DNA from 3 places in the Klebsiella quasipneumoniae subsp. quasipneumoniae genome. Region 3 is predicted to be linked to each of the others. Evidence: predicted binding sites of a transcription regulator. Region 3 holds the regulator's gene; each other region holds the start of a gene.
The links. Region 3 encodes LexA, which represses DNA repair genes until DNA is damaged. Its sites were predicted from a motif close to TNCTGTATGTACATACAGNA; they were not measured.
Positions count from the first base shown of each region.

Region 1: dinG (ATP-dependent DNA helicase DinG) is a predicted target of LexA. The motif match lies at 1,655-1,674, and genes of this name have one in related genera.
Region 2: uvrB (excinuclease ABC subunit UvrB) is a predicted target of LexA. The motif match lies at 2,062-2,081, and genes of this name have one in related genera.

Region 1 is NZ_CP084876.1:3,598,138-3,603,111, reverse strand. It holds gene rhlE (ATP-dependent RNA helicase RhlE) at 140-1,495, shown strand; gene dinG (ATP-dependent DNA helicase DinG) at 1,688-3,844, shown strand; gene ybiB (DNA-binding protein YbiB) at 3,874-4,842, shown strand; gene ybiJ (DUF1471 family protein YbiJ) at 4,952-4,974, opposite strand, start outside.
Region 2 is NZ_CP084876.1:3,626,268-3,631,241, reverse strand. It holds gene bioC (malonyl-ACP O-methyltransferase BioC) at 1-67, shown strand, start outside; gene bioD (dethiobiotin synthase) at 60-782, shown strand; gene LGM20_RS17535 (ABC transporter ATP-binding protein) at 724-1,446, opposite strand; gene LGM20_RS17530 (hypothetical protein) at 1,533-1,745, opposite strand; gene uvrB (excinuclease ABC subunit UvrB) at 2,156-4,177, shown strand; gene pmrB (two-component system sensor histidine kinase PmrB) at 4,430-4,974, opposite strand, start outside.
Region 3 is NZ_CP084876.1:4,997,869-5,002,842, reverse strand. It holds gene plsB (glycerol-3-phosphate 1-O-acyltransferase PlsB) at 1-1,595, opposite strand, end outside; gene LGM20_RS23950 (diacylglycerol kinase) at 1,724-2,092, shown strand; gene lexA (transcriptional repressor LexA) at 2,215-2,823, shown strand; gene dinF (MATE family efflux transporter DinF) at 2,893-4,209, shown strand; gene LGM20_RS23935 (CsbD family protein) at 4,446-4,655, shown strand; gene zur (zinc uptake transcriptional repressor Zur) at 4,751-4,974, opposite strand, start outside.

The DNA.
Region 1 (4,974 bases), 1.4 Mb from region 3:
TTTTGCAGATTTTATGCGGCCTGTCACAAAATCTGCTAGACTGCGCCCCTTCATGGCATTGTGGTTTTTGCCATCTCTTATCGCAATAATCTCCCTGAAAACTACGCCCTTCACCGGGCCGGGGCGGTTCGGAGTTGTTATGTCTTTTGATTCCCTTGGCCTGAATCCCGATATCCTGCGCGCTGTCGCTGAGCAGGGCTACGTTGAGCCGACCCCTATCCAGCAGCAGGCGATCCCGGCGGTACTGCAGGGCCGCGACCTGATGGCCAGCGCCCAGACCGGCACCGGTAAAACGGCGGGCTTTACTCTGCCGCTGCTGCAGCGCCTGATCCAGAACGAGCCGCACGCGAAGGGTCGTCGCCCGGTGCGCGCGCTGATCCTGACCCCGACCCGCGAGCTGGCGGCGCAGGTGGGCGAGAACGTGCGGGATTACAGCAAATATCTGAATGTTCGCTCGCTGGTGGTGTTCGGCGGCGTGAGCATCAACCCGCAGATGATGAAGCTGCGCGGCGGCGTCGATATCCTCGTCGCCACCCCGGGCCGTCTGCTGGACCTGGAACACCAGAACGCCGTCAGCCTCGATAAAGTGGAAATCCTCGTACTGGATGAAGCGGACCGCATGCTGGATATGGGCTTTATCCATGACATCCGCCGCGTACTGGCTAAACTGCCGCCGCGTCGGCAGAACCTGCTGTTCTCGGCGACCTTCTCCGACGAGATCAAAGGCCTGGCTGAGAAATTGCTGCACAACCCGCTGGAAGTGGAAGTGGCGCGTCGCAACACGGCCTCCGAGCAGATCACCCAGCACGTCCATTTTGTTGACAAAAACCGTAAGCGCGAGCTGCTGTCGCAGCTTATCGGCGAAGGCAACTGGCAGCAGGTGCTGGTCTTTACCCGCACTAAGCATGGCGCCAACCACCTCGCGGAGCAGCTCAACAAAGACGGCATCCGCAGCGCGGCGATCCATGGCAACAAGAGCCAGGGGGCGCGTACCCGCGCGCTGGCCGACTTTAAATCCGGCGGCATTCGCGTGCTGGTGGCGACCGATATCGCCGCCCGCGGTCTGGATATCGAAGAGCTGCCGCACGTGGTGAACTACGAGCTGCCGAACGTGCCGGAAGATTATGTCCACCGTATCGGCCGTACCGGTCGCGCCGCGGCCACCGGCGAAGCCTTGTCGCTGGTGTGCGTGGATGAGCACAAGCTGCTGCGCGATATCGAGCGCCTGCTGAAGAAAGAGATCCCGCGCATCGCGATTGCCGGCTATGAGCCGGATCCGTCTATTAAAGCCGAACCTATCCAGAACGGTCGCCAGCAGCGCGGCGGCGGTCGTGGTCAGGGTCAGGGACGCGGCGGCCAGGGCCAGGGGCGCAGCGGACAGCCGCGCAGCCAGAGCAGCGCCCCGCGTCGTCAGGACGGCGAGGCGCCGAAAGCGCGCACTCAGGACGGCAAACCGCCGCGCCGCCGTCGCCCGCGTAAACCGGCTGGCGAATAACAGGCTGATGCCCGGACCGCGAGAATGCGGTTAAGTACGGCTCAGGCCCGTCTGTCCGCTACGCGGCGGCGGGCCTTTTTCTTTCCATTACACTATTTGTCGAGCACGCTTCCACACTGAGCAGAAAGCAATACCTCCGGGCGGGCAAAAATGGCACAATAGTGGCTGTTTATACAGTATTCAGGTTTTCTCATGGCTTTGACCGCTGCGCTGAAAGCGCAAATCGCCGCCTGGTATAAGGCGCTTCAGGAACAGATCCCGGACTTTATTCCCCGCCCCCCGCAGCGGCAGATGATCGCTGATGTGGCGAAAACCCTCGCCGGGGATGAGGGCCGGCATCTGGCTATCGAAGCGCCGACCGGCGTTGGTAAAACGCTGTCATATCTGATCCCCGGCATTGCCATCGCCCGTGAGAAACAAAAAACGCTGGTGGTCAGCACCGCCAACGTCGCCCTGCAGGATCAAATTTACAGTAAAGACCTGCCGCTGCTGCGCAAGATTATCCCCGACCTGCGCTTCACCGCCGCCTTCGGTCGCGGACGCTACGTCTGCCCGCGCAATCTGACGGCGCTGGCCAGCACCGAGCCGACGCAGCAGGATCTGCTGGCCTTCCTCGACGACGATCTCACCCCGAACAACCAGGCCGAGCAGAAGCTGTGCGCGACGCTGAAGCAGGATCTCGACAGCTACCGCTGGGACGGGCTGCGCGACCATACCGACAAAGCCATCGACGATGGGCTGTGGAGCCGGCTGAGCACCGATAAGGCCAGCTGCCTGAACCGCAACTGCCACTACTATCGGGAGTGTCCGTTCTTTGTGGCGCGGCGGGAAATTCAGGAGGCGGAAGTGGTGGTGGCCAACCATGCGCTGGTGATGGCGGCGATGGAGAGCGAGGCGGTGCTGCCGGAGCCGAAAAACCTGCTGCTGGTCCTCGATGAAGGCCATCATCTGCCGGACGTCGCCCGCGACGCGCTGGAGATGAGCGCCGAGATCACCGCCCCCTGGTTTCGCCTGCAGCTGGATCTGTTCTGCAAGCTGGTGGCTACCTGCATGGAGCAGTTCCGCCCGAAAACCACGCCGCCGCTGGCCAATGCGGAGCGGCTCGCCGGCCATTGCGAAGAGCTGTTCGAGCTGATTGCGTCGTTGAATAATATTCTCAATCTCTATATGCCCGCCGGTCAGGACGCGGAGCATCGCTTCCCGATGGGCGAACTGCCGCAGGAGGTGATGGAGATCTGCCAGCGGCTGGCGAAGCTCACCGAGACGCTGCGCGGGCTGGCGGAGCTGTTCCTTAACGATCTCAGCGAAAAGACCGGCAGCCATGACGTGGTGCGCCTGCATCGGGTGCTGCTGCAGATGAACCGCGCCCTCGGCATGTTTGAAAGCCAAAGCAAGCTGTGGCGTCTGGCGTCGCTGGCGCAGTCCTCTGGCGCGCCGGTGACCAAATGGGCGACGCGGGTGGTGCGCGACGGCCAGATCCACGTCTGGTTCCACTGCGTCGGCATCCGCGTCAGCGATCAGCTTGAACGACTGCTGTGGCGCAGCGTGCCGCATATCGTGGTGACGTCAGCGACGCTGCGCTCTCTAAACAGCTTCTCGCGCCTGCAGGAGATGAGCGGCCTGAAGGAGAAAGCGGGCGACCGCTTCGTGGCACTGGATTCGCCGTTCAACCACGTAGAGCAGGGGAAAATTATTATTCCTCAAATGCGCTATGAACCGCTGATGGATAACGAAGAGCAGCACATCGCCGAGATGGCGGCCTATTTTCGCCAGCAGGTGGAGAGCAAGAAACATCTCGGGATGCTGGTGCTGTTCGCCAGCGGGCGAGCGATGAATCGCTTCCTGGAGCATGTGACCGATCTGCGCCTGATGCTGCTGGTGCAGGGCGACCAGCCGCGCTACCGGCTGGTGGAGCTGCATCGCAAACGGGTGGAAAGCGGCGAGCGCAGCGTGCTGGTGGGCCTGCAGTCCTTCGCCGAAGGTCTCGATTTAAAAGGCGATCTGTTAAGCCAGGTGCATATCCATAAAATCGCCTTTCCGCCCATCGACAGCCCGGTAGTGATCACCGAAGGCGAATGGCTGAAAAGCCTCAATCGTTATCCCTTCGAGGTACAGAGTTTGCCCAGCGCCTCCTTTAATCTTATTCAGCAGGTGGGGCGTCTGATCCGTAGCCATCACTGCTGGGGAGAGGTGGTGATTTACGATAAGCGTCTGTTGACCAAAAACTACGGCGCGCGTCTACTGAACGCGTTGCCTGTTTTTCCCATAGAGCAGCCGGGCGTCCCGGAGGTTATAGTAAAACGTAAAGCAAAACAGACAGCAAAACAGACAGGCCGTAAACGTCGTTGACGCCGGCGCGTGACGCAACAGGGGGAGCCATGGAGTACAGCAAAATTATAAAAGAGGTGGGCCGCGGTAAGAATCATGCCCGCGACCTGGATGAAGAGACCGCCCGTGGGCTCTACGCGCGGATGCTGAACGGCGAGGTGCCGGAGCTGGAGCTGGGGGGAATATTAATCGCCCTGCGCATCAAAGGCGAAGGCGAAGCGGAGATGAAAGGCTTTTACGCCGCGATGCAGCAGCATACTCTGCGCCTGACCCCGCCGGCAGGCAAGCCGATGCCGATCGTTATCCCCAGCTACAACGGCGCGCGCAAGCAGGCGAACCTGACGCCGCTGCTGGCGATGCTCCTGCACAAGCTGGGGTTTCCGGTCGTGGTTCACGGCGTCAGTCACGATCCGACCCGGGTGCTGACCGAGACCATTTTTACCCTGCTGGACATTCCGGCTACCCGGCATGCCGGCCAGGCTCAGGCGCAGCTGGAGGGGCATGAACCGGTATATATCCCGGTGGGGGCCTTCTGCCCGCCGCTGGAGAAACAGCTGGCGATGCGCTGGCGGATGGGCGTGCGCAACAGCGCCCATACGTTGGCCAAACTGGCCACGCCGTTTGGCGAAGGGGAGGCGTTACGTCTCTCCAGCGTATCGCATCCGGAATATGTTCCCAGGGTGGCGGGCTTCTTTCGCGAGACCGGTGGCCGCGCGTTGCTGATGCACGGTACCGAAGGCGAAGTGTATGCCAACCCGCAGCGCTGCCCGCAGATCAGCCTGATCGATGACCAGGGCGTGCGGGCGCTGTGCGACCGTCAGACCGAGGCAGCGGCGGAGGAAGTCATTCTGCCGGCCTCGAAAGATCCCGAAGTGACCGCGCGCTGGATCGAACGCTGCGTCGCCGGCGTCGAACCGGTACCCCACTCGCTGAAGATCCAGCTGGCCTGCTGTCTGCTGGCCTGCGGGGAGGTCTCAACCCTGGAGCAGGGGCTCAGCCGCGTCAACGACTGCTGGTGATTGGCTCGGCAGAATAAAAAAAAGCCCGTCCGGTGGCTCGGACGGGCAAGGCAAGGGTATTAAAGGTCTTTTCAGGGTTAATTCAGTGGCTTACAGGGTTGAGCTGCGATTATTTATAGATAACCGCGGTAC
Region 2 (4,974 bases), 1.4 Mb from region 3:
GCCGCAGCGGCAGGGCGTCTGCCCGCTGACGTATTCTCTTTTTACAGGAGTCATTGAGCGTGACTAAACGTTTTTTTGTCACCGGGACCGACACTGAAGTCGGGAAAACCATCGCCAGCAGCGCCCTGCTGCAGGCGGCGAATCAGCTGGGTTTTCACACCGCCGGCTATAAGCCGGTGGCTTCCGGCAGCGAGCTTACCGCCGCCGGGCTGCGTAATGAAGACGCGCTGGCGCTGCAGCGTCATAGCCGGGTCGCGCTGCGCTATGAGCAGGTTAACCCGTATACCTTCGCCGAGCCGACCTCACCGCATATCATCAGCGCCGACGAAGGACGGCCGATCGCCGCGGCGAGGCTCTCCAGCGGGCTGCGCGAGTTAGAACGCCTCGCCGACTGGGTGCTGGTGGAAGGGGCCGGCGGCTGGTTTACGCCGCTTTCGGAAACCCTGACCTTCGCCGACTGGGCGCAGGCGGAGCAGCTGCCGGTGATTCTGGTGGTGGGCGTCAAGCTCGGCTGCATCAACCACGCGATGCTTACCGCCCAGGCGGTACGCCAGGCGGGGCTGCCGCTCGCGGGGTGGATCGCCAATGACGTGCTGCCGCCGGGCAAGCGCCACGCCGAGTATCTGGCGACGCTGAAAAACCGGCTGGCCGCGCCGTTCCTCGGTGAAATACCGTGGCTTGCCGATATCGCGCAGCGCGACGATCTCGGCCAGTATCTGGACCTCAGGGCGCTGGATCCGGCGTCATCCACTGCGCCAGCAGCGGTTCATCCAGCGCCATAATATCGCCTTCGGCGACGTTACGGCCCCGGTGCAAAACACAGAAACGATCCGCCACCCGGCGGATAAAGGGCAGGTGCTGCTCGGCGAGCAGCACCGTCAGGCCGATATCGCGATTCAACCGCAGCAGCAGATCCGCCAGCTTTTGCAGACAGCGCGGCCCTCTGCCGCGCGAGGGTTCATCAAGGATCAGCAGCCGCGGCTGGACAATCAGCGCCCTGGCCAGCGCCAGCTGGTACTGATCGTCGTCGCTCAGCGAGGCGCCTTTGCGCTGCCGTAGGGCATAGAGTTCGGGAAAATGTTCATAGATTTCGCCGCCGCTGGCGTTAGCCCCGGGTTTCCCGGCCGCGAGGGCAATATGTAGATTCTCTTCCACGCTGAGCTGGGAGAAGATGCGTTTATCCTGCGGCACATAGCCGATACCGATGGCGCTGCGCGACTGGGCCGACAGGGGGGTGAGATCCTGCGGCGGGGCGCCAATGTCATGCCAGGTCATCCGGCCGCTGGCCACCGGCAGGTGCCCGGCAATGCAGTTAACCAGGGTGGTTTTTCCCATGCCCTCGCGTCCCAGTACGCCAATGCACTCCCCCGGGCGTAGTTCAAGATCGACATTCCACAGCGAATGCTGGTTGCCGTAAAAGTGATTTACTGCCTGTAAATTCAACATGGACGTTTTCTCCTTATCCTGGCGTCAGGGCGACAGAAAGATGCTGCAAAACTCTTGCCAGGAAAAAGAACGCTCGGAAAAAAACGCTAAACGCCGATACCATCAGGCACAGCCAGCGCCGGGGCTGCACTTTTCCGGTGCCCGACGCTAAAGGGTGGTGCAAAAAGCAGCAAAAATCGAGCGGCTTTAAGCGGATAGTTATCAAAAATAGTTCGATAAAAATTTTTCGCCGCGCGGTTTAGGCAGCCAGACGATTTGCGCCGGGCGGCGGCGGTCTTGGGCTGCAGACAGTTATCCACTATTCCTGTGGATAACCTTGTGTATTAGAGTTAGAAAACCTGCGGTAAGCTAGAGCGTACGCGGCTTGCGGCTGAATTGGCGCGAAAGGCGTCTTTTCTTTAAAAGCATTAAATATCAGCTTGTTAGATAAAATCAATGGGTGTAAGAAAAGCGTCATCTTCTGCCATAAAACTTTCACCCGTCCGCTTGACAAATGTTAAAAGGTAAAAATTTCTGGGGATAACCCTGACGGCCGGAGGATTATTCCGCCCGGCGCGCGTTTTATATCCCGGTTGCCGGCAAAAAAGGCCAAATCGTGGCGCTATCATAATCACGTACTGTTTAAATATCCAGTATATTTTGTTGGCAAAAAACGGCCCGAGGGGTAGAATTAAACACCGGCCGCTAAATCTTTTTCAGGTTCTGATTGATGAGTAAATCGTTTGTTCTGCATTCCGCCTTTCGCCCCTCCGGAGACCAACCGGAAGCCATCCGCCGCCTGGAAGAGGGGCTGGAGGATGGGCTCGCGCATCAAACGCTGCTGGGGGTCACCGGCTCCGGTAAAACCTTTACCATCGCCAACGTGATTGCCGATCTGCAGCGGCCGACGATGGTGCTGGCACCAAACAAAACCCTGGCGGCCCAGCTCTACGGCGAGATGAAAGAATTTTTCCCCGAGAATGCCGTCGAGTATTTCGTCTCCTACTACGATTACTACCAGCCGGAAGCCTACGTCCCCAGCTCAGATACCTTCATTGAGAAGGACGCCTCGGTAAACGAACATATCGAGCAGATGCGCCTGTCGGCCACTAAAGCGCTGCTTGAGCGGCGCGATGTGGTGGTGGTGGCCTCGGTCTCGGCTATCTACGGCCTCGGCGACCCGGACCTGTATCTGAAAATGATGTTGCATCTGACGGTGGGGATGCTGATTGACCAGCGGGCGATCCTGCGCCGCCTGGCCGAGCTGCAGTATACCCGCAACGATCAGGCCTTCCAGCGCGGCACCTTCCGCGTGCGCGGCGAGGTGATCGACGTCTTCCCGGCGGAATCCGACGATATCGCCCTGCGCATTGAGCTGTTTGACGAAGAGGTTGAGCGCCTGTCGCTGTTCGACCCGCTTACCGGCCATGTGGAATCGACGGTGCCGCGCTACACCATTTATCCCAAGACGCACTACGTGACGCCGCGGGAACGCATCGTCCAGGCGATGGAAGAGATTAAGCTGGAGCTGGCGGAGCGGCGCAAGGTGCTGCTGGCCAACAACAAGCTGCTGGAAGAGCAGCGCTTAACCCAGCGCACCCAGTTCGACCTCGAAATGATGAACGAGCTGGGCTACTGCTCGGGCATTGAAAACTACTCGCGCTTCCTCTCCGGGCGCGGGCCCGGCGAGCCGCCTCCCACCCTGTTCGACTACCTGCCGGCAGACGGCCTGCTGGTGATCGACGAATCCCACGTCACGGTGCCGCAGATCGGCGGCATGTACCGCGGCGACCGGGCGCGCAAAGAGACGCTGGTGGAGTACGGCTTCCGCCTGCCGTCGGCGCTGGATAACCGGCCGATGAAGTTTGAAGAATTCGAAGCGCTGGCGCCGCAAACCATCTACGTGTCGGCGACCCCCGGCGCCTACGAGCTGGATAAATCCGGCGGCGAGGTGGTGGATCAGGTGGTGCGTCCGACCGGTCTGCTGGACCCGATCATCGAAGTGCGGCCGGTGGCCACCCAGGTCGACGACCTGCTGTCGGAGATCCGCCTGCGCACGGCCATCAACGAGCGCGTGCTGGTCACCACCCTCACCAAGCGGATGGCGGAAGACTTAACCGAGTACCTTGAGGAGCACGGCGAGCGGGTGCGCTATCTGCACTCGGATATCGACACCGTCGAACGTATGGAGATTATCCGCGACCTGCGTCTTGGCGAGTTTGACGTGCTGGTGGGGATCAACCTGCTGCGTGAGGGGCTGGATATGCCGGAGGTGTCGCTGGTGGCGATCCTCGATGCGGACAAAGAGGGCTTCCTGCGCTCCGAACGCTCGCTGATCCAGACCATCGGCCGCGCGGCGCGCAACGTCAACGGCAAGGCTATTCTGTACGGCGATAAGATCACTCCCTCGATGGCGAAAGCCATCGGTGAGACGGAGCGGCGACGGGAGAAGCAGCAGCGCTACAACGAAGAGCATGGCATCGTGCCGCAGGGGCTGAACAAGAAAGTGGTGGATATCCTGCAGCTGGGCCAGAGCCTGGCGAAAACCAAAGCCAAAGGGCGCGGTAAAGCGAAGGCCGTCGAGCCTGCCGGGCTCAGCGGCGTGGATATGACGCCAAAAGCGCTGCAGCAGAAAATCCACGAGCTGGAAGGGCAGATGATGCAGCACGCGCAGAACCTCGAGTTCGAAGAGGCGGCGCAAATTCGCGACCAGCTGCATCAGCTGCGCGAACTGTTTATCGCCGCCTCCTGAGTGTTGGCGCATACCGCCGGACGGGGATAGGCGAGGGGGCAGTGAAGGTACGGCGCTGCGCTGACCGTTCCGCAGCCAGATAACCCACGGCGGAGAAGAAAAAAGGCCGCAAAGCGGCCTTCTTAATGTTTGCTTAATCTCGCCAGGCGACACTATCCTCAACCTGATGAGGATAGTGCCCATGCAAAAAATCAACTTCCGTGAATATCTGGCGGTCGCCACCGCCCTGGTCATTATTGTTGCCTTCTTCCATCAGTGGGTGCTGACGTTCTGACCCGCACGCCGCGGGAATAACACCCACGCGCGGACCCCTGGCCCCGGCTGGCGGTTATGCAAAAAGAACTGGGCGTCATGCAGCTGAGCAATGCGCGTGACGATGCTCAGTCCAAGCCCTATGCCGCCGTAGCGACTGTCCATGCGTACAAAGGCCTTACTGAGTTCGCCGCTTTTCGCCTCATCAATTCCCGGTCCTTCATCTTCCACTGCCATCACCGGCATCAGACCCGCTTTCACCGACACGCGGATCGTCGACCCTTGCGGGCTGTAGCGATGGGCATTCTCCACCAGATTGCGCAGAATGACGCGGATGAGCGTCGCGTCGCCAGAGACGACGGCCTCGCTTTCGACATCCGTCAGCAGCAGCCGTTGCTGGCGCTCGGCCAGCATGGTCTCCAGCTCATCCTGCAGCGGTTTGACCACGTCATCCAGCAGCAGCACCTGCTGATAGCTGCCGGCGGAAAAGGACTGACCGACGCGTGCCAGCTGCAGCAGCTGCGAAATGCTGGTGGTCATCTGGT
Region 3 (4,974 bases):
AGCGCCGTACAGCAGAGGTTCATGGCGTTGGCCGCGCCGGCGTTGTTGATGCGTACCATCAGGTCAGCGGCGATGTTATTCACCGTCGGCGTCAGCCAGGAAGGGCGGACCGCTTCGATCGGGTCAATCGCTTCCCGCCACTCCGGCACATGGTGGTTCAGATAGGTCATCAGCGGCAGCGGTTCGCCGAAGTTAACGTAGCCCTGGCCAAGATTGCGCAGCTTGCTTAAGCCGCGCACCATCTGCGGCAGACTCTCTTTCTCTTTGGTGGCGCCGCGCAGCTCTTTGGCATAGGTCCCTACCTCCATCACGTGCTCGTAGCCGATGTAAATCGGCACCAGGGTGATCGGCCGGGTGCCGCCGCGCAGCATCGCCTGGATGGTCATCGACAGCGTACCGGTCTTCGGATCGAGCAGACGGCCGGTACGGGAGCGGCCGCCTTCGACGAAATACTCTACGGAATAGCCGCGGCTGAACAGTTCGCCAAGGTACTCGCGGAACACCGTGGAGTAGAGCTTATTGCCCTTAAAGGTGCGGCGAATAAAGAACGCGCCGAGGCGGCGGAAGATTGGCCCGGCTGGCCAGAAGTTAAGGTTGATACCCGCCGCGATATGCGGTGGCACCAGCCCCTGGTGGTACAGGACGTAAGAGAGCAGCAGATAGTCCATGTGGCTGCGGTGGCAGGGGACATAGACAATCTCATGGCCATCGTGCGCCAGCTGGCGTACGCGCTCGGCGTTATGCACGTTGATGCCCTGGTACAGGCGGTTCCAGGTGAAGCCGAGAATGCGGTCGGTCAGGCGGATCATCTCGTAAGAGAAGTTCGCGGCAATCTCTTCCATCAGCGCAATCGCGTTCTGCTGGGCCTTCTCGTGGGAAATTTTCTTGCTGCGCGCTTCGTCTTCCACCGCCCGGGCAATGGCCTTCGACGCCAGCAGCTTGTTAAACAGATCCTGGCGGGCCGGCAGACGCGGGCCGACGGCGGCCAGGCGCTGGCGGGCAAAATGCATCCGCGCGACGCGTGCCAGTTTCTGGGCGATGATCTTATCGGTACCGTGCTCATCCGCCATGCGGCGCAGCGATACGGAAGGCGAGAAGCGCACGAAGCTGTCGCGGCCGAGCCAGGAGACGGCGAAAAATTTCTGAATGCCGTTAAGCATCCGCAGCGGCGGATTAACTTCCCCTTTCTCACGACCCGGCGAGCGGCCGAACATCACCGACACCGGCACCATTTGCACATCGAGATCCGGATGGTTGCGGTGCAGATCGAGGTAGTCGTGGAACAGCTTGATGGACTCTTCTTTTGGCGTGTAGTAGGTGAATACGCGCGGCCCGCCGTGGATGAATACGTAGCGCGGCAGCAGGGCGCCGTCGATTTCCAGCGGTTCAAGCGGGTCAGGTAAATCATGCGCCAGACATTGGGCGCGCAGCGTCAGCAGGTCCGCCTTGGAGTTATAGGGCAGGACGTACATGACCGGACGCGAGGTATCGAGTCCTAATTCCTGAGCAGGCTCTGCCGGAATAGACTTGCTTTTTACCAGCACCCGTAATGGTAAATTCAGTAATTTATAGTAAATTCGTTGCCAGCCGGACATAAACGATGTGAAGCCTCTGGTTAATCATGCAAATGCGCGGCAAGAATAACAGAAAGCGGGCAAAATTTCCGTTACCGCGCGGCAAACGCGTACACTCATCGACGTCATTTACATAAAAAGGTTTTGTGATGGCCAATAATACCACCGGGTTAACCCGAATCATTAAGGCGGCAGGTTACTCCTGGAAAGGATTTCGCGCGGCGTGGATCAACGAGGCCGCGTTTCGTCAGGAAGGTGTCGCCGCCATCGTGGCCGTCGCGATAGCCTGCTGGCTGGACGTCGACGCCATCACCCGCGTATTGCTGATTGGCTCGGTCCTGCTAGTGATGATAGTCGAAATTCTCAACAGCGCGATTGAGGCGGTCGTGGACCGTATTGGCTCGGATTATCATGAGCTTTCAGGGCGCGCCAAAGACATGGGGTCGGCGGCGGTCCTGCTGGCGATAATCATCGCGCTGATCACCTGGGGAACGCTGCTGTGGAGCCATTATCACTAACGTTCTTCGCTAACCCTCGCAAAATATAAACAATCTGCCGATTTTTGTGTGCCATGTGGTTCCAAAATCACCGTTAGCTGTATATACTCACAGCATAACTGTATATACACCCAGGGGGCGGAATGAAAGCGTTAACGACCAGGCAGCAAGAGGTGTTTGATCTCATTCGGGATCATATCAGCCAGACGGGCATGCCGCCGACGCGTGCGGAGATTGCTCAGCGCTTGGGGTTCCGTTCCCCAAACGCGGCGGAAGAACACCTGAAAGCGCTGGCGCGTAAAGGCGCAATCGAGATCGTCTCCGGCGCCTCGCGCGGTATCCGCCTGCTGACGGAAGAAGAGCACGGCCTGCCGCTGATCGGCCGCGTCGCCGCCGGTGAGCCGCTGCTGGCGCAGCAGCATATTGAAGGCCACTATCAGGTCGACCCGTCGATGTTCAAGCCCAACGCCGATTTTCTGCTGCGCGTCAGCGGGATGTCGATGAAAGACATCGGTATTCTGGATGGCGATCTGCTGGCGGTCCACAAAACCCAGGATGTGCGTAACGGCCAGGTGGTGGTAGCGCGCATTGACGATGAAGTGACGGTGAAGCGCCTGAAAAAGCAGGGCAACGTCGTCGAACTGTTGCCGGAAAACAGCGAATTTACCCCTATCGTTGTCGATCTGCGTCAGCAGAGTTTTACCATTGAGGGTCTGGCCGTTGGCGTGATCCGTAATGGAGAATGGCTGTAACGCCTGCCCCCGCGCAGCGTCATCTGATGCATGACGCTGCGACGTTTGTCCTCAATCAGGTCTCCGAACATGCTGCTCAACGCTGCCGATAAAGCGCTGTGGCGCCTTGCACTCCCCATGATTTTCTCCAATATCACCGTCCCGCTGCTGGGGCTGGTGGATACCGCGGTGATCGGCCACCTTGACAGCCCGGTATACCTTGGCGGCGTCGCGGTCGGAGCGACGGCCACCAGTTTCCTGTTTATGCTGCTGCTGTTTCTTCGCATGAGCACCACCGGGTTGACCGCTCAGGCCTGGGGGGCCAAAGATCCGCTGCGACTGGCGCGGGCGCTGGTGCAGCCGCTGGCTCTGGCGCTGGGCGCCGGGGTGTTGATTATCCTGTTTCGCCTGCCGTTGATTAACCTCGCCCTGCATATCGTCGGCGGCAGCGAGGCGGTTCTCGAGCAGGCGAGACGGTTTCTCGATATCCGCTGGCTCAGCGCTCCCGCGTCGCTGGCCAACCTTGTGCTGCTCGGCTGGCTGCTGGGGGTCCAGTATGCCCGGGCGCCGGTGATTTTGCTGGTGGTCGGTAATCTGTTGAATATTGTGCTCGACCTGTGGCTGGTGATGGGCCTGCGGATGAACGTCCAGGGGGCGGCGCTGGCCACGGTCACCGCGGAGTACGCCACTCTCATTATCGGCCTGATGATGGCGAAGCGGGTGCTAACGCTGCGCGGCGTGTCGCTGGCGATGCTGAAAAACGCCTGGCGCGGGGACATGCGCCGTCTGCTGGCGTTGAATCGCGACATCATGCTGCGCTCCCTGCTGCTGCAGCTGTGCTTTGGCGCGCTGACCGTCTACGGCGCCCGTCTGGGCAGCGATATCGTGGCGGTCAACGCCGTACTAATGACCATGCTGACCTTTACCGCCTACGCGCTGGATGGCTTTGCCTATGCCGTGGAGGCCCACTCCGGCCAGGCCTACGGCGCGCGCGACGGCAGCCAGCTGCTGGAGGTGTGGCGGGCGGCCTGCCGGCAGTCCGGTATGGTGGCGCTGGCGTTTGCCCTGGTTTACAGCCTGGCGGGGGAGTACATCATCGCGCTGTTAACCTCACTGCCTTCCCTGCAGCAGCTGGCCGATCGCTATCTGATCTGGCAGACCATCCTGCCGGTGGTCGGGGTCTGGTGCTATCTGCTGGACGGCATGTTTATCGGCGCGACGCGCGGCGCGGAGATGCGGAACAGTATGGCGGTCGCCGCGGCCGGCTTCGCCGTGACGCTGCTTACGGTCCCGGCGCTCGGCAATCACGGCCTGTGGCTGGCGCTGGCGGTGTTTCTCGCGCTGCGAGGCCTGTCGCTGGCGCTGATCTGGCGCCGCCACTGGCGACGCGGCACCTGGTTTAGTTAGCCCTTTCTCTAGCTCGCCATTATCGGTGAACGTCCTCCGGTCGCGCCAGGTTTGCCGGAGCGACTCAGTAGCCCGGCGAGCGTAGCGCGTGCCGGGAAAACCACCTTCAGCGTTTCCAATGAGGGCTATGGTTAAAAATTCCGAATAACGAATCGGCGCCAGCATTCTCATCTATAGTTAATACCATGTCCGGCACAAAACGGGCTGTAAACCCACCGAATGATGAGGACGTTATCATGAATAAAGACGAAATCGGCGGTAACTGGAAACAGTTGAAAGGTAAAGCCAAGGAACAGTGGGGCAAACTTACCGATGACGATATGACCGTAATCGAAGGGAAGCGCGACCAGCTGGTCGGCAAAATTCAGGAGCGTTACGGCTATGAGAAAGATCAGGCTGAGAAAGAAGTCTCAGACTGGGAGCATAAGAACGACTATCGCTGGTAGCGTTCCGTGATCCGAAGAATGAAGCATTTGTGTTAGTGCCTGTCTAAATGGCGCAGGGACGCGCCGTTAACCCTTTTTCCCGCTGCGGCTGCCGCTCAGCGGGCTTTCTTTTTGAGCTGAATCGTATGATCGTGCTGGCAGTGTCCCGGCGTGCTGCAGGCTTCCACTTCCACGCAGCTCGCGCAAAGGCCATGAGCTTCAATCACGTTGTGGCGCAGGGCGAAGCCCATTCTGGCCGCCAGCGTATGCATGATATCTTCCACCCCTTCAGCCGCCTCTTCCTTCACCACGCCGCAGCGGTCGCAGATAAACATGGCCG